3 regions of the Pseudobutyrivibrio ruminis HUN009 genome follow, and region 2 is predicted to be linked to each of the others. Evidence: predicted binding sites of a transcription regulator. Region 2 holds the regulator's gene; each other region holds the start of a gene.
What was found. The regulator Rex, encoded in region 2, represses fermentation and respiration genes when NADH is low (regulators of the CRP and FNR family bind a similar motif). The targets are predictions, from matches to a motif close to ATTGTTAANTANTTAACAAT.
Positions count from the first base shown of each region.

Region 1: BO15_RS0108195 (shikimate dehydrogenase) is a predicted target of Rex. The motif match lies at 6,137-6,156, and genes of this name have one in related genera.
Region 3: BO15_RS0109880 (carboxyl transferase domain-containing protein) is a predicted target of Rex. The motif match lies at 3,224-3,243, and genes of this name have one in related genera.

Region 1 covers NZ_JNLH01000001.1:1,819,956-1,827,110, forward strand. Annotated here, with positions in the region: gene BO15_RS0108165 (sigma-70 family RNA polymerase sigma factor) at 1-7, shown strand, start outside; gene BO15_RS0108170 (TRAP transporter substrate-binding protein) at 98-1,069, opposite strand; gene BO15_RS0108175 (TRAP transporter large permease) at 1,129-2,418, opposite strand; gene BO15_RS0108180 (TRAP transporter small permease) at 2,421-3,059, opposite strand; gene aroD (type I 3-dehydroquinate dehydratase) at 3,219-3,980, opposite strand; gene BO15_RS0108190 (MFS transporter) at 3,997-5,202, opposite strand; gene BO15_RS0108195 (shikimate dehydrogenase) at 5,219-6,094, opposite strand; gene BO15_RS0108200 (LysR family transcriptional regulator) at 6,308-7,155, shown strand, end outside.
Region 2 covers NZ_JNLH01000001.1:2,045,358-2,052,512, reverse strand. Annotated here, with positions in the region: gene BO15_RS0109255 (hypothetical protein) at 4-762, opposite strand; gene BO15_RS0109250 (redox-sensing transcriptional repressor Rex) at 773-1,399, opposite strand; gene abc-f (ribosomal protection-like ABC-F family protein) at 1,488-3,401, opposite strand; gene BO15_RS0109240 (polyribonucleotide nucleotidyltransferase) at 3,458-5,539, opposite strand; gene rpsO (30S ribosomal protein S15) at 5,696-5,962, opposite strand; gene BO15_RS0109230 (DUF4340 domain-containing protein) at 6,112-6,714, opposite strand; gene BO15_RS0109225 (adenylosuccinate synthase) at 6,802-7,155, opposite strand, start outside.
Region 3 covers NZ_JNLH01000001.1:2,178,921-2,186,075, forward strand. Annotated here, with positions in the region: gene BO15_RS0109865 (sodium ion-translocating decarboxylase subunit beta) at 1-672, opposite strand, end outside; gene BO15_RS0109870 (biotin/lipoyl-containing protein) at 687-1,043, opposite strand; gene BO15_RS0109875 (OadG family protein) at 1,062-1,787, opposite strand; gene BO15_RS0109880 (carboxyl transferase domain-containing protein) at 1,806-3,140, opposite strand; gene scpB (SMC-Scp complex subunit ScpB) at 3,342-3,914, opposite strand; gene BO15_RS0109890 (segregation and condensation protein A) at 3,935-4,690, opposite strand; gene BO15_RS0109895 (NADP-dependent isocitrate dehydrogenase) at 4,944-6,149, opposite strand; gene leuS (leucine--tRNA ligase) at 6,283-7,155, opposite strand, start outside.

The DNA of each region.
Region 1 (7,155 bases), 230 kb from region 2:
AAAATAATCCAATATGTAGACTGCAAGCTCTGAGGTTACTCAAGTGAAATATCTTTGAACGGAGTAACTTCAGGCTTGTAGTCGTAACATATTGGATTTATAAGATTCCTTTGGTGTAGATCTCGTAAAGTTCGGGGTCTACATTTTCTTTTATGCTGTCATAAACAGGTGTGGCTGCTTCGCGAATCTGTTCTCTTATATCATCGGAAAGAGGAATGATTTCTGTACCACTTTCTTCGATAGTAGCGATTCTTGATGCAATACGGTCATCTGACTGCTGACGTGCATACTCTGTGGCAATTGTAGCTGCCTGATTTATTATTTCCTGCTGTTCAGGTGTTAATGTATTCATAAACTCATCACTGGCTACAAGGGAGATTAAATGAGGCAGGTGATTGGTTTCAACAACATAATCCTGTTGCTCATATAATCTGTTTGAAACAATAACCTCATATGGGTTTTCCTGAGCATCAATTGTGCCTTGCTGTAATCCAATGTAAACCTCGGAGAAAGTCATTGGAGTAGGAGAGGCTGAAAGGCTCTTCCAAAATGCCAGGTGATATGAGTTTTCCATAGTTCTGATTTTCTGTCCCTTGAAGTCTGAGAGAGAATATACAGGCGTGTTTGTGGTCATGACTCTAAAGCCTTGATCGGCGTATCCTAGTAATTGATAACCGCCTTCTACATAAACTTCTGATATTTTATCCATAAATTCAGGATTATCTACCTTTTCACGGACATCATCGATTGTGCTGAAAAGACATGGCATATCGAATATAGCAACATCAGGAAGGAATGTAACCTGAGGTGCTGTGTTTTGCACGATAAAAGGAATGTCCCCATCTTTGCAAGATTCCAGCAACTCTCTGTCGCCACCTAAAACGCTGTTAGGATAAACTTGGATAACCATCTGTCCATCACTAAGCTCGTATACTTCTTCGGCGAATTTTTCGGCATATATCTGAGTTACAGTATCCTCTGGGCTGGATGTTCCAAGGGGCCAGGCATAAGTCTGAGTCTCAGATACAGCTGTGGATGTTCCACAAGATGTAAATGACAAAACAATCATTAATGATGTTGATAAAGCTAGTAGTTGTTTAAATCTCATATTGTTTCTCCTGATACGGTTTATAAAAGTACTAAGCTGATGGCTGGAATGAATGTGATAAGTAACAAAGCAACTAAGAACATTAAAATCATAGGCATTGCCTTCTTAGCAATATCCATAACAGGCACATCTGTAAGGGAGCTTGCAACGAAAAGATTTACACCAATTGGAGGTGTAACAAATCCGATTGCAAGGTTAACAACCATCATAATACCGAAGTGAACGCCATCCATGCCTACTGCCTGCACAATAGGAAGCAGGATAGGAGATAAAATAAGGATAGCAGGAGTTGTATCCATAACCATTCCAACAATAAGAAGGAACAGGTTGATTACAAGTAAAAGGATAATCTTGTTGGTAAAATTATCCAGAATATATCCGCTGACAAGCTGTGGTACCTGCATTAAAGTAAGCACTCGTGAGAATGCAGTTGATGCAGCAAGAATGAAAAGGATTGGTGCATAAGTTTTCATTGCTTCCACAAAAATATTCCATATATCGGAAATGCGAATTGTCTTGTAAACAAATAAGCTGATTACCAATGCATAAAATACGGAGATAACTGCAGCCTCTGTAGGAGAAGCTATGCCTGCATAGATACATCCAAGAACGATAATTGGGCTAAGTATTGCAAAGAAGCTATCCTTGAATATTTTTCCAAATCCTTTTGAGTGAAGTGCATCTATTTCGGCGTTAATTTTTTCTTTGTCTTCACCACAGCATTTGCAATGAATATATGCATAAAGCATCAAAAGTATACTTATAAGAATGCCAGGAATGATGCCGGCGATAAATAGATTACCTACTGATTCACCGGAGGCCATTGCGTACATAATAAAAGGAATACTAGGTGGAATGATAACACCGAGACCACCGGCTACAGCAACAATCGCTGTAGAAAACTTTTTATCATATCCCATATTCAGTAGAAGAGGGATGGTCATGGAACCTACGGCTGCAACTGTTGCAGGAGCCGAACCAGAAATTGCGCCATAAAATAGGCATGTGATGATAACGGCGCATGGAACGCCTGCAGTTTTCTTACCAATAAAATATGAGAACACGTCAAATAGCTTTTTAGAAATCTGACCGTGAGCCATAATGATTCCAGATAAAACAAACATTGGAACTGCAAGAAGAGGGAAGCTGTCGATACCGCCTACCATGGAACGGATTACATAGCTTGCACTTGCAGTAAATGAAGGATCAAATGCTCCTGGAAGAACAGCAACTATACCAAGTGAGATTGATACAGGAATGGCTATAATTAAGCAAATTACAAAAAGAATAAGTACAGTGATTGCGCTCATGCTTAATTTCCTCCTTCCTTGTTGCTGGTATTGTCCTGTTCAAGTATTTCTTTATTAAAGTTTTCCTGTGAAAGGAGATTGCTCATAGAATTTTTGATATTAGCACGTCTTTCAAGCTCTGCTAAGTGAGATGGCCAATCCTTGAGCTCTTCCTGATGGATGACATTATGCCACTCTAAAAACCATCTTTCTAAGATGCGGATAGCGCAAAGTGTAAAGCACACAAGTGGAGCTGACTGTACGTAATACATAGGGATTCCGCAGGCAGGAGAAACCTGACCGCTTTCGATAGTAGCCATAAGGTATCTGTAGGCAAAAGGAATTAAATACACAAAGAAAATGAATTCTACTGTAAGATTTAATACTTTTACAGATGCTTTTTTTCTTGGTTTGAGATTTCGAATGAACTGGTCAATCTTGATTGAAATACATTTCTTAGTGCATAAGCTAACACTGAAAAATGCTGACCAGATAAAAAGATATCTAGTGATTTCTTCTGACCATGAGAGAGAAGCCCCTAAAATGTAGCGGCAGAAAATCTGAATGCCCATAATGACACTCATAGCGATAAGAAGAACGACCATGATGAATTCTTCAAGGTATTCATCTACAAAGAAAAAAATACGTTTGATTCCAGTCATATAATGGTACCCCTTTGGCTAGTTTGTATGATTTTAGTATAAACATTATGAAGTACTTTAGCAAAGTAAAGTTAAAATAATTCAGAATATTTACACTAAATTCTTAAAATTTAAGGGCAATTTGTGCTGAGCACAAACCGCCCTTATAAGACTTAATAATTACATTGAACCATGTATAAGATTAAGTATTGTAGAAAGGTCTGATGCGTTCATCTGGCCTGGTGCAGAAGCTTTTCCAACAGCACCGAATGTGAGAGCAGAGCCGAATGCTTCGCCGCAAAGACGGCTAACAAGTCCTGTGCCTGCCATAGACATTGTGATAATTGGACGATCTGCATAATTGCTTGCCATTTCTTCTGTTGCAGCAAGGAGAGTAACTACATCCTTTTTGCAAGTAGGCATAACAGCAATCTTTGGAATATCTGCGCCAAGCTCCTGCATTTTACGAAGACGAGAAACGATATCGTCCTTGTCAGGAGTCTTGTCAAAGTCATGATTAGAAGCTACAACCTTTACGCCGTTTGCATGAGCGCTAGCAACGATATCCTTAACAATATCATCACCTGTGAAAACTTCTACATCAACTAAATCTACCATACCAGTTGCAGCTGCATTCTTATTGAGTGTAGCGTAAGCATCTTTATCGATAGATTTTTCTCCACCTTCATTGCTTGTTCTGAAAGTGAAGAGGAGAGGTGTGTCGCCAAGAGCGGCTCTTAAATCCTTAAGAACATCCTCAACCTTTGAAAAATCAAATACATCATCAAACCAGTCAACACGCCATTCAACTACATCATGTGCAACGCCGTTGAATGAAGCAGCTGCTGCGAGGATGTCTTCCTTTGTTTTTCCAACGATAGGCACGCAAATCTTTGGTACACCTTCGCCAATAACAACATTTCTTACTTTTACTGTATTCATATTTTTTTCCTCTGTTTTATGAATTTGCCTCTACCATCTTAGTGTATCTAAGATTTACAAATAATCCAAGTAATACGCCAACAGCTGTAAGAACAATGTTCATAACCATAACGCCTGATGGTGTCATCTGTGAAGCAGCTGTAAGAATAGTGTAGTTGCAAAGTGATGAAGCAATCATTACAAGTGCTGTAACTGTACCCTTAATCTTAGGGAAGAGCATGTTACAAACTGATGTGGCAATCTGAAGAAGTCCGCCGGCACCAGCCCAACCGATAACGAATGCTGCAACCTTACATAATCCAACTGAAGGAGCTGAAAGAACTAAAATTAATGTTACAAGGCAGATAACTGGGTATGCAACGATGAAACGAACGTCCTTAATCTTACGTGTAAGAAGAGCAGTAACGATAAGAGCAAGGATTGTACCCATTGAATAGTATGTCTGCATAATTGAAGGATCTTCCCAACCAACATTTGTCTTTGCAAAGTTCTGTGCACAGTTAAGCCATAACTGGAATGTACCTGTACATGTGAAACCGATAAGAATCATAGCAACTGACTCGATAGAGAAGTGAGTGTGCTTTAAGCTATCGATAAGACCTTCCTTCTTTTCAGCTGCAGCTGCATCTGAATCTGGAAGTGGAAGGATAAGGATAAGTACAAGTAATACGATGTATGCAATACCGCAAACATAGAAGAGTCTGTTGTAAGAAACAAGACCTGCTGCGTTTGTTGCAACTGTCATTCCAAGGAAGAATGGAAGTAACATCTGTGAAATAGCGATAAAGAACTTAATTCCCATTGTAGCTACACCAGGAGCATCGCTGATAATCTCAGCAACAGCTGGGTAAATACCAGTATCAAGGAATGAGTTTGCAATACCACCAACGATAGCGCATACGTATGCAATCTGGTAACCACCGTTAACGCCAGCGTTGAATGCCATAGCAAGACCAATGAGGTAGATAGCATATGAAGCGCCACCAATCATAACTGAAATACGACGGCCTAACTTATCTGAAAGAGGGCCAGCGAATGGAAGAGCAATAAGTCTACCAAGACCAAGTGCTGCTGAAATAGCAGTGATTGACATTACCTCAACGCCCCAGCTAGTAGCAAGAGCTTCCTTAATTACAGATTGTCCTAAGATTGAGCAACCAACTCCGTGAATAAAGTAATTCAAATAAAGAATTAAAGCTGCTGGAAAATATTTCTTGTTCATATTTTTCTCCTTAAATTTACTCGTACTTAATTCCAAGTACTTCTTTCATGTGTTCGATTGGCATTTCTTTGCCTGTCCAAAGCTTGAATGCTGCAGCACCCTGGAATAACATCATTCCAAAACCGTTCATTCTCTTACATCCAACTTCCTCAGCCATCTCAAGGAACTTTGTCTTAGCTGGTGCGTAAACTGTATCTGTTACGATAAGGTCTGGACGAAGATATGAAGTATCTGGTAACCATGTCTGGCCCTCAAGTGGCTTCATACCCATACCTGTTGCGTTTGCAAGAAGGTAAGAATCAGCGATTTCTCTTCTAAGAGCGTCAAGGTCTGCTAAGTCATAAAGTGTAGCCTTGCAGTTTGTTCTTTCGTTGATCTTGTTAACTGTTTCCTGAGCGTTCTCCCAGAAAGCATCCTTTACGTTGAAGATAGACATTTCTTTAACGCCATCAAGTGCTGCCTGAATCTGGATAGCAGTACCAGCACCACCACAACCAACGATTGTCATTTTCTTTCCGATAACATCGATATCGTAGTCCTTAAGTGACTGCATGTAACCGATACCGTCTGTAATGTGACCTGTAAGAACACCGTTTTCATTTACGATTGTGTTTACAGCTCCGCAAAGCTCAGCAGCAGGAGATAACTTATCAAGATACTTACCTACTACAGTCTTGTTAGGCATAGAAACGTTTGAGCCTACAAGCTTAAGAGCTCTGATACCTTTTACAGCATCCTCGAGTGTGCTATTATCTACCTCAAATGCAAGGTAAGCATAGTCGAGACCAAGATATGCAAATGCTTCATTGTGCATAGCTGGTGAGCTTGAGTGTCTGATTGGATAAGCCATAAGTCCGATAAGCTCTGTGTGTCCTGTAATTCTTTCTGCCATAATTTTAATTCCTCCATAAATTCTTTAAGATTTTGCATGCCCTTTGTTAAAATCTTAACAGTCTTTATACATATATTTTAATGTGTATTAATGTATAATTCCAATACTTCTATTGCATATTATTAATAGCTTTTAGCTATCAATTGTGGTAAAATTGATAATAAGTAATGAAAATACAACAATTATATTGTGCAAAACAGAGAGAGGAGAACTATGACTCTAAATCAAATGATGTATTTTTATGAGGCCGCTAGATTGCAGCATTTCAACCAGGCTGCGGAAAAGCTTCATATATCAGAACCATCCCTTAGTCGCTCAATAAACTCCCTTGAATCAGAGCTAGGAGTAGTCCTATTTGAAAGAACTGGACGAAATGTAGTTTTGACAAAAACAGGAGATATTTTTTACGAGCACGTTGATAGAATTCTAAACGAAATCAATTTGGCTGATCGTAAAATGCATCAATTAACTGGTTCAGGAGGGCATATTGATTTAGCATATGTTGCTCCACTTGCTGGTTCTTTTATACCAAATGTTTGTAGAGCGTTCCTCTTAGAAGATAAAAATAAAGAAGTAACATTTAACTTCCATCAGGATATTACCTCTAAAAATATAGAAGGCTTAAAGTCGGGTAGCTACGATATTATATTTGGTTCCTTTGTTAAGGATGAGCCAAATATAAAGTTTATTCCTATATTACAGCAGGAACTTGTGGTTATCCTTCCTAAGGGACATCCGCTGGAAGAAAACGATACCTTAGATGCATCAATTTTTGAAGAATACCCAGTATTGGGATATACAAGAAAATCAGGACTTGGTAGATTGACAAGGGATTTTTTCCTACAAAATAAGATTGAGCCTAACTTTATTTGCGAATCACCAGACGAAAATGGTATCGCGGCTCTTGTAGCAGCCAACTTTGGTATAGCTTTAGTTGCAGACGTAGATAGTATTCATAGGAATGACGTTATAATAAAGAAGCTTTCCACTGAATATAGTCTTTCACACACTGTTTATATGGCGTATATGAAGGGAAGATATCAGATGCCTGCCGTAAAACG
Region 2 (7,155 bases):
ATTCTATTCTTCAGGTGAAGCCTCTGCTTCCTCAGTATTTTCTTTTGTTTCCTTAGAAACTGCATCCAAATCTACTTCTTCAAGCTGAATGTCAGAAAGATCTGTTTTATCACTTTCATCCTGCTTATCTGCAGGTGTTTTTACAGGCTCACCTTTATCATCGATTGTACCAATATAGAAATCCCCATTTTGCATATCAAATAGATTTAGTACCTCCATACCAAATACATCATGCATATATGAGTAAATCTCTTTATTGTTAATCTCGCGGTTATGCTTGCGAATAACGTTTTTCTTGAGCTGAACTCTAACATCCTTAATCCAGTTAGTAATTTCCTCTGCCTCTGTGGAATTAGTACGAAGTTTATCGTAGCAATAATCCATTGTTGCCAACATCAGCTCTCGGTTAACATCATCTGTCTTCTGTGGGAGCTCGCTCAACTCTTCTTCGTTTGATTCGATGCGTTCCTTGCATTCTTCTAAAAGTCTTTTATCATCATCAAGCTTCTTTGAAACCAGATCAGAAGTTCCTTCCATATTGGACATAACCGAAGCCATCAAGTTTTCTTTAACCTTCTTAAGGTCTTTAAGTTCCTTTTTCAGCTCAGCTTCACGTTTCAGTAAGTCATTTTCCTGCTTTTCAAGCTCTTTAACCTGTTCAGGCTTTCCGCCTAATGCAAAAAGTCTATGCCATTTCTGATCCAAAATAAGCATAGGAACCTTGATTTTGGAAATGGCAGTTGTAAAATCCCTGTCCGCCATATACATTCACCTACTTCTGTTGAGTAATGTTATAAGAAAGTTGCATCAAACTATCTGATAAATGAACATTTTCTATAATAACATCAGGAATATCATCTAAATCAACATGAGCAAAGTTCCAAATAGCATGTACGCCTAGTGAAACAAGCTTTAATGCTGTAGATCTCGCGTTTGACTTAGGCAATGTTAAAGCTGCAATTTCCACATCATTATGTTTAATGAATTCTGGAAGCTCATCAAGCATCTGAACAGGAATGTCTCTAACTAATTTGCCTTTAAGCTCAGGATTAACATCAAATAATCCAATAATTTTAAAACCTACACGCTCAAATTTAACATAACCTGCAATAGCCTGGCCCAAGTTACCAGCGCCAATAACGATAACATTATGTGTTTCGTTAACTCCCAAGATATTTCCTATTTCATCATGTAAATATGCAACATTATATCCATAACCCTGCTGACCAAAACCACCAAAGTTGTTAAGATCCTGTCTAATCTGAGATGCTGTAACATGCATTCTCTTACTTAAATCATTTGATGAAATTCTTTCAACACCATCGTCTAAAAGTTCGCCCAAATATCTGTAGTACCTAGGAAGTCTTCTGATGACTGCTTGTGAAATCTGTTTATCCAACCCATATACCTCCTAATTACAATTTTCAATCTTAATTATAAAATCACACAAAAACTATGTCAAGATTTTAACAAAGACTTATACATGCTTAAGATAAACTTAACTCCTCCCACTGAGAATATAAATCTTCCAATTTAGAATCTATTTCATTCTGTTCAGCAGTTAATTCGTTGAGCTTTGCAGAATTTGTCATATTCTCTGGCTTTAAGAATTCGTCTTGAATCTTTGCCTTTTTTTCTTCTAGTTTTTCTATCTCTTCTTCGATTTTTGAGATTTTGTTTTGAAGCTTTCTCTTTTCCGCTTCAATTCTCTTTTGTTCTTTAAAATCAAGCTTTGCAGCTGTAGCGTTAGAGTCTACTACAGATTCCTGGATTGAAGCAACATTTGCTGCAGAGAGTTGTTCCTTCTTGACAATATAATCATCGTAATTGCCAAGATACTTTGTAAGATGACCATCTGAAAGTTCAAGAATCATATTTGCAGTACGGTTAACAAAATATCTATCGTGACTTACATAAAGCAAAGTTCCGTCATATTCGTTAAGTGCTTCCTCAAGCATTTCTTTCGAATCCATATCAAGATGGTTTGTAGGCTCATCAAGGATTAAAAGATTAGACTTAGAAAGCATAAGTTTTGCAAGAGAGACACGTCCTCTCTCGCCACCGGACAGCTCGCTGATGCGTTTAAAAACATCATCTTCTGTGAACATAAAGGCCGCTAATGTATTTCTAACCTGAGTCTCTGTGAGATAAGGATAAGAATCATGTAGCTCACTAAAGATAGTGTTTGACTCTGTAAGCCCCTGCTGCTCCTGGTCATAATATCCTACAGTAACATTTGCACCAAAGCGAATCTCTCCTGATTCAAAATCTGTAAGACCATTGATACATTTAAGAATTGTAGTCTTTCCTGTACCATTGTCACCTAAAATAGCGATTCTATCCCCTTTGTGAACTTCGAATGAAAGGTCTGTAAAGATATTTTTATCATCGTATGATTTTGTCACATGAGAAAAATCTAATACATCCTTGCCACTTTCCTTTTCAACCTCAAGAGTAAGTCGCATTCTAGGCATATCCTTATCAGGTGCATCCATAATATCGATCTTATCAAGCATTTTCTTTCTGCTTTCAGCTCTTTTTATGGATTTTTCCCTGTTGAAGGATTGAAGCTTTTCAATAACAGCTTTCTGGTGTTCAATTTCCTTTTGCTGTTTTTCATAGCTGCGCTCATATGTGAGTTGATACAAAGCCTTTTGCTCAGAAAAAGCTGTGTAATTTCCTGTATATACACTAGTGCGTCCATAGGATAAATCAACAACATGATCTACAATTTTATCAAGAAAATATCGATCATGAGCAACAATTACAACTGCGCCTTTGTATGAAGATAAATATCCCTCCAACCACACGATTGAATTCAAATCCAAATGGTTTATAGGCTCGTCTAATAAGAGCAAATCTGGTGATGAAGCAAGAAGACGTCCTAAGCTAACCCGTGTCTTCTGACCTCCAGAAAGCTCATTCATGCTTTTATTTAAATCATCCCCTTCAAAGCCAAGGCCCTTTAAAATACCAACAGCTTCAGAACGAAATGTATATCCACCTAATAAATCAAATTGATGCTGTAGCTTATGATAATTTTCCATAAAAGTCGCAGCATCTTTACTATCAAGATTTGACATCTCCATTTCCATATCTGAAAGACGTTTTTCCATGGAAAGCAAATCTTCACGGGCACTGAGTACTGTATCCAAAATACTACTACCAAAAGAATCCTCTTGGTACTGAGCTAAATAGCCCATAGTTGCATCTTTTTTAAGAGTAACTTCGCCACTATCTGCAGGCAAATCTCCAACTATGATTTTCAATAGCGTAGATTTTCCCGTTCCATTGTTACCAACGATAGCTACTTTAGAACCCTCATCCACAGTAAAAGTGGCATCTTTTATAATGCCATCTTCTCCAAATGATTTAAAAATATGCGAAACATTAAGTAACATAGTTTTTCCTTAAAAAATGCGCCTGACTAATGTCAGGCGCCAAATAAAATCTAATTTTACTGAACATCCTTAATAGAGAAGCTGATGCGTCCCATCTTGTCCTTACCAAGGCATACAACCTTAACAGTATCGCCAAGAGTAAGAACATCTTCTACTCTGTCAATTCTTTCCTTAGCAATCTTAGAAATGTGTACCATTCCTTCCTTGCCTGGAGCGAACTCGATAAATGCACCGAATTCCTTGATGCTTACAACCTTACCTGTGAGGATCTGACCCTGCTCAAAATCAGTTGTGATGATTTCAATCATTCTCTTAGCCTCATCCATCTTTGCAGCATCTGTACCACAAATTGAAACGTTTCCGTCATCTGTAATATCAATCTTAACATCGCATCTTGCAATGATTTCATTGATTGTCTTACCACGCTGACCAACAACATCACCAATCTTTTCTGGATCAATTGTAAGCTGGATAATCTTTGGAGCGTATTCTCCAACTTCCTTACGTGGCTCAGCGATTGCTTTGCTCATGCAGTTGTCCATAATGAAGAATCTAGCCTCGCGGCAACGAGCGATAGCACCCTCAACGATTGGACGTGTAAGACCGTGAATCTTGATATCCATCTGGATAGCTGTGATACCTTCTTTTGTACCTGTTACCTTGAAGTCCATGTCGCCGAAGAAATCTTCAAGACCCTGGATATCTGTAAGAAGAACGAAATCGTCATCTGTATCGCCTGTAACAAGACCACAAGAAATACCAGCAACCATAGCCTTAATAGGTACACCAGCTGCCATAAGTGACATACATGAAGCACATGTTGAAGCCATTGATGTAGAACCATTTGACTCGAATGTCTCAGATACAGCACGGATTGCATATGGGAATTCTTCTGGTGTAGGAAGTACTGGAAGAAGTGCTCTCTCTGCAAGTGCACCGTGTCCAATTTCTCTACGTCCTGGTCCTCTAGAAGGCTTTGTCTCACCTACTGAGTATGCAGGGAAGTTGTAGTGATGCATGTATCTCTTCTCAGTAACGAATGGATCAAGGCCATCAATCTTCTGAGCCTCTGAAAGAGGTGCAAGAGTTACAACGTCACAAATCTGTGTTTGACCACGAGTGAACATAGAAGAACCATGAACACGTGGAATAATATCTACTTCTGCAGCAAGTGGACGAATCTGTGTGATCTCACGACCATCTGGACGCTTGTGATCCTTAAGAATCATCTTACGTACTGTCTTTTTCTCGTACTGGTAAATTGCCTCACCAAGAACAGCAAGCCATTCTTCGTTATCAGCAAATGCTTCTTCAAGACGCTCTGTGATCTGACGGATATTTTCCTCACGAACCTGCTTCTCGTCTGTGAATACAGCACCTTCCATTTCCTCAGGAGTAACGATTTCCTTCATCTTTGCGAAGAGCTCCTCAGGGATTGCGCATGATGTATACTCATGCTTTGGCTTACCGCATTCCTTAACCATCTCGTCGATGAATGCGATAACTGTCTGGTTAACATCATGACACTTATAGATAGCTTCAATCATCTTGTCCTCAGGGATGATGTTTGCGCCAGCTTCGATCATGATAACCTTTTCTCTTGTAGAAGCAACTGTAAGCTTAAGGTCCCCCTTATCCCACTGCTCCTGTGAAGGGTTTACGATAAACTCTCCATCAATCATACCCATCTGTGTCATAGCGCAAGGGCCATCAAATGGGATATCTGAAATACATGTAGCAATAGCAGCGCCGAGCATAGCAACAAGCTCAGGACGACACTGTGGATCTACTGACATAACCATGTTGTTAAGTGTTACGTCATTACGATAGTCCTTTGGGAAAAGTGGACGCATAGGTCTATCGATAACACGAGATGTAAGAACTGAGTTCTCAGATGCCTTACCTTCTCTCTTGTTGAAACCACCAGGGATTTTACCAACAGCATATGTCTTTTCTTCAAACTCAACAGAGAGTGGGAAGAAATCGATACCATCCCTAGGCTTGTCTGATGCAGTTGCAGTTGAAAGAACTGTAGTCTCACCATACTGAATAAATGCTGCTCCATTAGCCTGTGCAGCAACTCTGCCGATATCAACACGAAGTGTTCTACCAGCCAAATCCATTGTAAATGTCTTCATGGTTTTCTCCTTCAAATATTTTATTATTTAAGCATCAACCCGAAACTACTGAAAACGAAGAGTTATACTCTCCTAATTCAGTGGCTTCGGATTTTGCTTGAAATCGAAAAATAAATAAGAAAATGAGCGGAGTAAGCAATACTCCGCTCTTAAAGATTACTTTCTTAAGCCAAGACGCTCAATGATTGAACGATATCTCTCAATGTCAGTATTCTTAAGGTATGCAAGAAGGTTTCTTCTCTTACCAACCATCTTCATCATACCACGACGTGAATGATGGTCACCTGGGTTAGCCTTAAGGTGCTCTGTAAGCTCAGAAATACGAGCTGTAAGAACAGCGATCTGAACCTCTGGAGAACCTGTGTCACCAGCTGTTCTAGCATACTCATTGATAATTGCCTGCTTCTTCTCTTTTGTAATCATTTTACTACCTCCTAAAAACTTTTAATATGCCGTAACTAAGGAAAAGGTCGGAGTGTCCAAAACCTGAGTTACAGTAATTTTCGTACCGATATATAATAACACAGCTACAAAAATATGTAAACTATGTATAAATAGGCTTAAAAAAACTATTACTGTATTAAATCTTCGATTGCGTATTTGTTTACGCCTGCTAATTTTCCGCTATTTACATAAATAGTAGAAAAATCATAATTCAAAGCAAAATAAATCTGTCCAGTTTCTTCATCAATTTTGCCCAGCGAAATAAATGTCGAATAGCCATTTGCATCTTTGATGATATACACCGGAGAATCCTGATTCAAGCCATACTTGTCGCCATTTTCGTCATCAGTAGAAATTGTATCTACGAATCTAACGTCAGTAATATAATTCAGAAGCTTTTCAATTCTTTCTTCATTTATATCAATACTAGGGTCATCTGTATAAACCCAGTCATCACCATCTCTTTCAAATGTAAGCAAAATATTATTGCTATCAGTCATCTGGAAGCTATACACTTCTTCATTATCAAGCAATATAACATTTTCGCCCTCGTCTTCTATTTCACTAGCTTCATCTAAAACTTCAGCCTGGTCTTCAGAGCCATCAAGATTTTGAATCATCTTTGCAGGCGACTTAGCATTAAAGGTGATTATCAAAACTATCACAAGCAAAATAATCGCTAAAGCTAAAAATATACCTTTATAATACTTTGAAATAAACTTCTTCATCATTTCCTCCATAATCAATTCTGTATCTAGTATAACAAAAAAGTCTGAACAAACAAAGAAGCCGGAGCCATAGCTCCAGCTTCAAAATAATTATCTGTAGATGATATCGTCTCTTCCAGGTCCGTTTGAAACCATTGTGATTGGGAAACCGATTTCCTTCTCAATGAATTCAATGTAGTTTCTGCAGTTTTCAGGAAGATCTTCGTATTTCTTGATTCCACGAATATCTGTCTTCCAGCCAGGAAGTGTCTTAAGAACTGGCTTAGCCTTTTCAAGCTTGCTAGTAACTGGGAAATCAGTAGTAACTTCACCATCGATTTCGTATCCAACACAAACAGGAATTTCATCAAGATATCCAAGTACATCAACAACTGTAAATGCGACATCTGTTGTACCCTGCATTCTGCAGCCGTACTTAGAAGCGACACAGTCGAACCATCCCAT
Region 3 (7,155 bases), 130 kb from region 2:
AATTGTAACAACAATTGGGAAGAGAATCTTTTCAAGCTTTGATACAGGTCTAAGCTGTGCCATCTTGATTGAACGCTCTTCTTTTGTTGTAAGTGCCTTCATAATTGGTGGCTGAATGATTGGAACAAGTGACATATATGAGTATGCTGCTACAGCAATAGGTCCCATAAGTGCTGACTGTCCAAGTTTACCAGCCAAGAAAATAGATGTAGGTCCATCTGCTCCACCGATGATTGATACAGCAGCTGCTGCCTGATCTGAGAATCCTAAAAGGATTGCAAGAAGGTAAGCTGTGAAAATACCAATCTGTGCTGCAGCGCCAAGCCAAAAGCTTATTGGATTGGCGATAAGTGGACCGAAATCTGTCATAGCTCCAACGCCCATGAAAATAAGCGAAGGAAGAATTGAATACTCATCAAGAGTATAGAAATAATAAAGCAAGCCGCCTACACCATTAGATGTTTCCTCTGGTGATGCAATAATGTCAGGGTAAATGTTAACCAACAACATACCAAATGCGATTGGTAACAAAAGAAGTGGTTCATAACCCTTTTTGATTGCAAGATAAAGGAAAACACAGGCAACCGCTATCATGACAAAGTTTCCCCAAGTCAAATTTGCAAATGCAGTTTGACCGGCGAGATTTAACAATGTCTCTCCAACGTAACTCATGTGTAATCCTCCTATTAGTTCATAGTTGCAAGTAATGCGCCAGCCTCAACCTGCTGTCCTTCGTTACAATTGATTGATGCAACAGTACCATCCTGTGGTGCAACAACAGGTGTTTCCATCTTCATAACCTCAAGTACTACTACAGGATCACCCTTCTTTACTGCTGTACCAGCTGCAGCTGCAATCTTTACAACCTTACCAGCTGCTCCAGCTTCGATTTTAACACCGCCTGCAGCACCTGTAGCAACTGGAGCTGGTGCTGCTGCCTTAGGTGCAGCTGCAGGAGTAACTGGAGATACGCCAGAACCTCCCTTATCTTCTACAGTAACATCATAAACTGTTCCATTAACAGTGATTGTATAATTTTTCATGGAAAAATCCTCCTAATTCTAATGTCTTTTCTTGATAGAACGAACTACAAACGAATCTGTAGAAGCTCCTGTACTAGCAGCGATTGCTGCGGCAATTACAGCTACAAGCTGTAAATCATCTGTTTCGTTTTTAACTGGTGCAGGTGTCTTGCTAACAACTGGAGCAGCCACAGCACCCTCTTTCTTTTCTTTAGATTTCTTTTCAAGTTTTGGAATAATTTCAAAAAGCTTGATTACACCAGACATAACAATAAGCATAAAGAACACAATAAGGATGCCCATTACTGTATTCAAAGCAGCCTTCTGCATTGTCTCACCTAAAGTGTATACTGGCTCGATATTCATTGCAGTTGGAGTAGATACATCTAAAGTACTGTATACAAATGTCATCTTTAAATCTCTTTTTGAGTAATCTCCAACAAGTGTTGCAGTGATTGTCTTGCCAGATTTTTCGACATTAAATTCGCCGATGCCAACATATTCATTGGCCTCATCATAACAATCCTTGTAATCTTCAAGAAGTGTTACAAGTGTTGCACCATCTTCATATGACGAAATATATGAAATATTGTAGTCAATTGCTGCTTCATCAAGTGTTGAAAGCTGTGTTAACATACTAGACAATTCTGACTGGTAGTCAGCTTCTGTACGACCACCTAAAGTATCGTCCTTTTGACCGCCACACGCCATCAAACCAAGAGCAAGCGCTAAGGTGCATAAGCAAATCTTTAATTTATTCTTCATATGTTCACCTTCCTGCTCTTAAAAGAACATTTCAAATCCTGCAATAATATATTTTCTAGCATCTGCCATTGAAACTATTCTATCGATATGTCCGTGAGCAGCTGCTGTAAGGGCACTATCCTGAAGCTCAGCATAATCTTTCTCGATTGCTGCAGCATCTGTACCATTATCTGCAAGAATTTTTGCAGCCTTAGAAGCTTCCATTGCTCCAACAGATGTGGTATCAAAAGCGTAAACTAAATCTGCACCAAGTGACTTTGAATTCATAAGTACATATGGTGTGCCATAGCCCTGCTTTGTAATAAGGTTAATCTTTGGAACACTAGCATCTACAAAACGCTGTGTCATTTGTGAAAGAGCTCTTGGAAGTCTCTTTTCCTGACATGTGCATGATTTGAATGCTGCAACATTTGTAATTGAAAGAACTGGGATTTCATACATATCACAAAGATCTACGAAATCAGCTGCTTTCTCACAGCCAGCAGCTGAAAGAACTGCCTCACCATCAATCTCTCTATTACCAACAACGCCGATAGTAACACCATCAAGTTTAATAAGACCAGTTACCATTTCCTTAGCAAAACCAGCCTTAAGCTCAACAAACTGTCTGTTATCTGCAAGCTCTGTTGCAACTGCAGCCGCATCTGTAAGCTTGCTCTCAAGACCTTCTGCTGCTCTATTAAGATCATCACTTGCTTCTACGATATCGTTTGGAATCATAGAAATAACCTGTCTCATAGATGAAACAACCTCTGCAAGTGAACCATGCATATCAACTGTACCAGCCTCTTCAAACTGGAATGCTGCTGAAGAAGTATCGCATTTATCAGAACTGTTTCCAGAAATTGTATCTGGTGAGTTAATGAAAAGCTTTGCTCCATCAACCATAAATGTGAAATCTGCAAGTGCAGGTAATACTGAAAGACCTCCACCACAGTTGCCAGCTACACAAATAAGCTGTGGAATAACCCCTTTAACATCGGCAGCTCTTTCAATAACAGAACCAAGTGCTTCAAGTGCATCAAATGACTCCTGAAGACGAACTCCGCCGCAATCAATAAAGCCAATTACTGGTGCACCAACCTTAAGTGCCATGTCGTATACAGAAAGAATCTTTTTAGCGTGCATTTCGCCAATTGTGCCACCCAAAACATCGGCATTCTGGCTAAATACGAATACTAAAGTTCCATCCACAAGACCATGTCCAATAATTACTCCGTCTGATGGTTCCTTTTTCGCATCAAGGTTAAAATCAGTGTTGCGACTTGTCACTAATGACTGAAGCTCAACAAAGCTGTTGTCATCAAGTAACGCGTTAATTCTAGCCTGAGCCTGACTTAAATCATTACCCATCTTATACCTCCATTTATATAAATTATTTCAAAATTTCTCGCAAGTTTAATGATAACCATTTTTATCACCCATTTCAATGCGAATGTGTTAAAAAATTGTCATAAATTTATGAAGAAAAGATTGGTCATTATTTTCCTTGAAAAATAGGCATAAAAATAGCCAATCCAAAGGATGGATTGGCTATATAACATACATATAAAATTAAATGGTAACTTCAACATTATTCGCTTCGTTTTCTGCCTCGATTTTGAACTCTTCGATTTGGGTTTGAGATAACTCAGGAAGTTCCTCGATTGAGCTTACTCCAAATGAACGAAGGAACTCCTCTGTAGTACCAAAAAGCATAGGTCTACCAGGCGCATCAAGACGTCCAAGCTCTGTACAAAGACCAAACTCAACAAGCTTTGAAACAGCAAAGTCGCAGGAAACACCACGAATCTTTTCGATTTCAGATTTTGTGATAGGCTGTTTGTATGCGATGATAGAAAGAGTTTCAAGCAAGACATCAGTAAGAACATATTTCTTAGGCTGTTTTGCTATACGAATAAGATATTCGTAAATATCAGGGCTAGTACACATCTGGTATGCCCCATCAATTTCAGTAATTGTGATACCTCTGTTCTGCTCTTTGTAGTTGCTTTTTAATGACTCAATAGCCTCTACAACTTGTTTTTCATCTATTTCAAGAGCCTTTGCGATTTTAGATGGCTCAACAGTGCCACCCATTGCAAAAAGTATACCCTCAACTATGTTTTCGATTTCTTTTAATTCCATAATACCCCTTCAAAAGCTGTCTAGGCAGCAATCTTTGATTCTATAAGAATATCTGTAAATGTATCTTCCTGAGTGATGTTGATTTGACCAGCCTTCATCATCTCTAAAATGCAAAGAAAAGTAACAATAACCTCTGTCTTTGAATGAGATGCCTCAAGAAGATTTCTAAAACTAAATGTATTGTGAGCCTTAGCAAAAGCAATAGTCCATTCCATTTTCTGCTCTAGGCTTACTTCTTCTTTTTTGATTTTGCCGAATGTAGAACGAATTGGATCTCGACGATTATCCTGTCTCTTGAGAACCTGGTTGAAAATATCGTTGAGCTTGTTAAGTGTCAAATCGCCCATAAGCTCTTCTAAATCAACCGGCTGCTCATACTTAAGAACTTCGTCAGGAATGGTAGGCTCCTTGTAGAATACAAGGCTAGCATCCATCTGTCTATCCCTAAGTTGGTAAGAAATTGTTTTGTACATTTTGTATTCCAACAACTGCTGTACCAACTCTGCACGTGGGTCCTCAGCTTCCTCTCCATCCTCTTCTTTTTCTTCGCGAGGGAGAAGCATGCGGCTTTTGATATCCAAAAGAGTTGTTGCCATAAGTAAGAACTCGCTCATGACATCCAAATCACTTTGGTCCATTGCACGCACATATTCCATGTATTGATCAGTAATCTCAACGATTGGAATATCGTATATATCAACTTTATTTTTGTCTATCAGGTGAAGAAGCAAATCCAAAGGCCCCTCAAACGCCTGAAGCTTAACATTCATTTCCAAGTTTTTCTCTCCCTAAAAACCGTCTGTTACGACTACAAGCCTTAGTAATTCTCCGCTCGACATATGTCTCGCTTGAGAATTCAAAGAGCTTGTAGCCTACAGACTCATCTAAATATTAAATACTTGTATCTAAATTCTATCTTCTACGAACTAAAAATGGTCTCGTACGCCTAGACCACGTATGAGACCATTATAAAAGACTATATTGTGTATGTCAACACGATATACCACTATATGTAGTTGTCAGACAATTTTAAAGCGATTCTAAAGTCTTGCGAATTTCAATGATGAAATCGCGTGAATTAAGGACTGTTGGATTTTCGATAGATGTGATAAGAGCCAAATCCTTTGTCATCTTGCCATCTTCGATTGTTTTGATGCATGCTTTCTCAAGCTTATCTGCAAATGCAGAAAGCTCAGGAATGTTGTCTAATTCACCGCGCTTTCTAAGAGCACCTGTCCAAGCAAAAATTGTAGCTACAGAGTTTGTTGATGTCTCCTCACCCTTTAAATGCTTGTAATAGTGACGCTGAACAGTACCGTGAGCCGCTTCGTACTCATAGTAGCCAGCTGGTGAAACAAGTACTGATGTCATCATAGCAAGTGAGCCAAATGCTGATGAAATCATATCGCTCATTACATCGCCATCATAGTTCTTACAAGCCCAGATGAAACCACCTTCAGATTTCATTACACGAGCAACCGCATCATCGATAAGTGTATAGAAATATTCGATTCCTGTCTTATCAAATGCGTCCTTATATTCTTTATCAAAGATTTCCTGGAACACATCCTTAAATCTATGATCATATTTCTTTGAAATAGTATCCTTTGTAGCAAACCAAAGATCCTGCTTAGTATCTAAAGCGTACTTAAAGCAGCTATGAGCAAAGCTTTCGATAGAATTGTCAAGATTGTGCTGTCCCTGAACAACGCCGGGACCATTAAATGTATGAACAAGAGAACGCTCTTCTGTTCCGTCTTCAGCTGTGTATACAAGCTCAACTTTTCCAGCTCCTGGAATTCTCATTTCGGTGTTCTTGTATACATCACCATAAGCATGACGAGCAATTGTAATAGGCTTTTTCCAAGATTTAACATTTGGGTCAATACCTTTAACAACGATAGGTGCACGGAAAACAGTACCATCTAGGATTGCACGAATTGTACCGTTTGGACTCTTCCACATTTCCTTGAGATTGTATTCAGTCATACGTGCTGCATTAGGAGTGATTGTTGCGCACTTAACAGCAACTCCATATTTCTTTGTGGCTTCAGCTGACTCCACTGTAACTTTGTCGTCTGTCTCGTTTCTATGCTCTAAACCTAAGTCATAATACTCTGTCTTTAAATCAATGAATGGAAGAAGTAGCTCGTCCTTAATCATCTGCCAAAGGATACGAGTCATCTCGTCTCCGTCCATCTCAACCAAAGGTGTCGTCATCTGAATTTTGCTCATACATTATCTCCTTAACCCAGTCCGCCAGTTACACTCTCAAGCATTGTATTTCTACGCTCAACAACACGTTTCGCTTTAGAAATACAATAGCTTGATAGCTACTGGCTCAATTAATAATAATCAAATTACAGTATTACTTTACCACGAGGTTTACGATTTTGTTTGGAACGTAAATCTCTTTAACAAGGTTCTTACCTTCGAGAGCCTTTGCTACATTTTCGTCAGCCTTTGCTGTTGCAAGAGCTTCATCTTTGTCACATCCGTTAGGAATTGTGATTGTAGCCTTAAGCTTTCCATTTACCTGAACAGCGATTTCAATTGTAGATTCCACAATCTTCTTAGGGTCATATTCTGGCCACTGTGAAAGTGAGCAGTATCCTTCACCGCCAAGCTCAGCGTACATTTCCTCGCAAAGATGAGGAGCAAATGGGCAAAGAATCTTTACAAGAAGTATAAGGTTATCCTTTGTGATATGACCTTCAGCAACAATATCATTAAGAAGTCCCATCATCGCAGCAATAGCTGTGTTGAACTTCATAGCTTCGATATCTTCTGATACCTTCTTGATTGTCTTATGAATACCTGTTTCAATCTTTTCGCTATTTGCTTCATCTGTAACGATGTCTGTAAGACCAGCAAATCTCTCAAGGAATCTCTTACATCCACGAACCGAAGCGTCAGACCAAGGAGCAGCTGCGCCGTAGTCGCCCATGAATAATACGTAAGTACGAAGTGTATCAGCGCCATATGCATCTACGATATCAAGTGGATCGATTACGTTTCCACGTGACTTAGACATCTTCTGTCCATCCTCACCAAGGATCATACCCTGAGCACTTCTCTTCTTGTATGGCTCTGGAGTATTTACAACACCAAGGTCATAAAGGAAGTGATGCCAGAAACGCGAGTAAATCAAGTGACGTGTAACGTGCTCCATACCACCGTTGTACCAATCTACTGGCATCCAGTAGTTTAGCTTTTCTCTAGCAGCAAATTCGTTGTCATT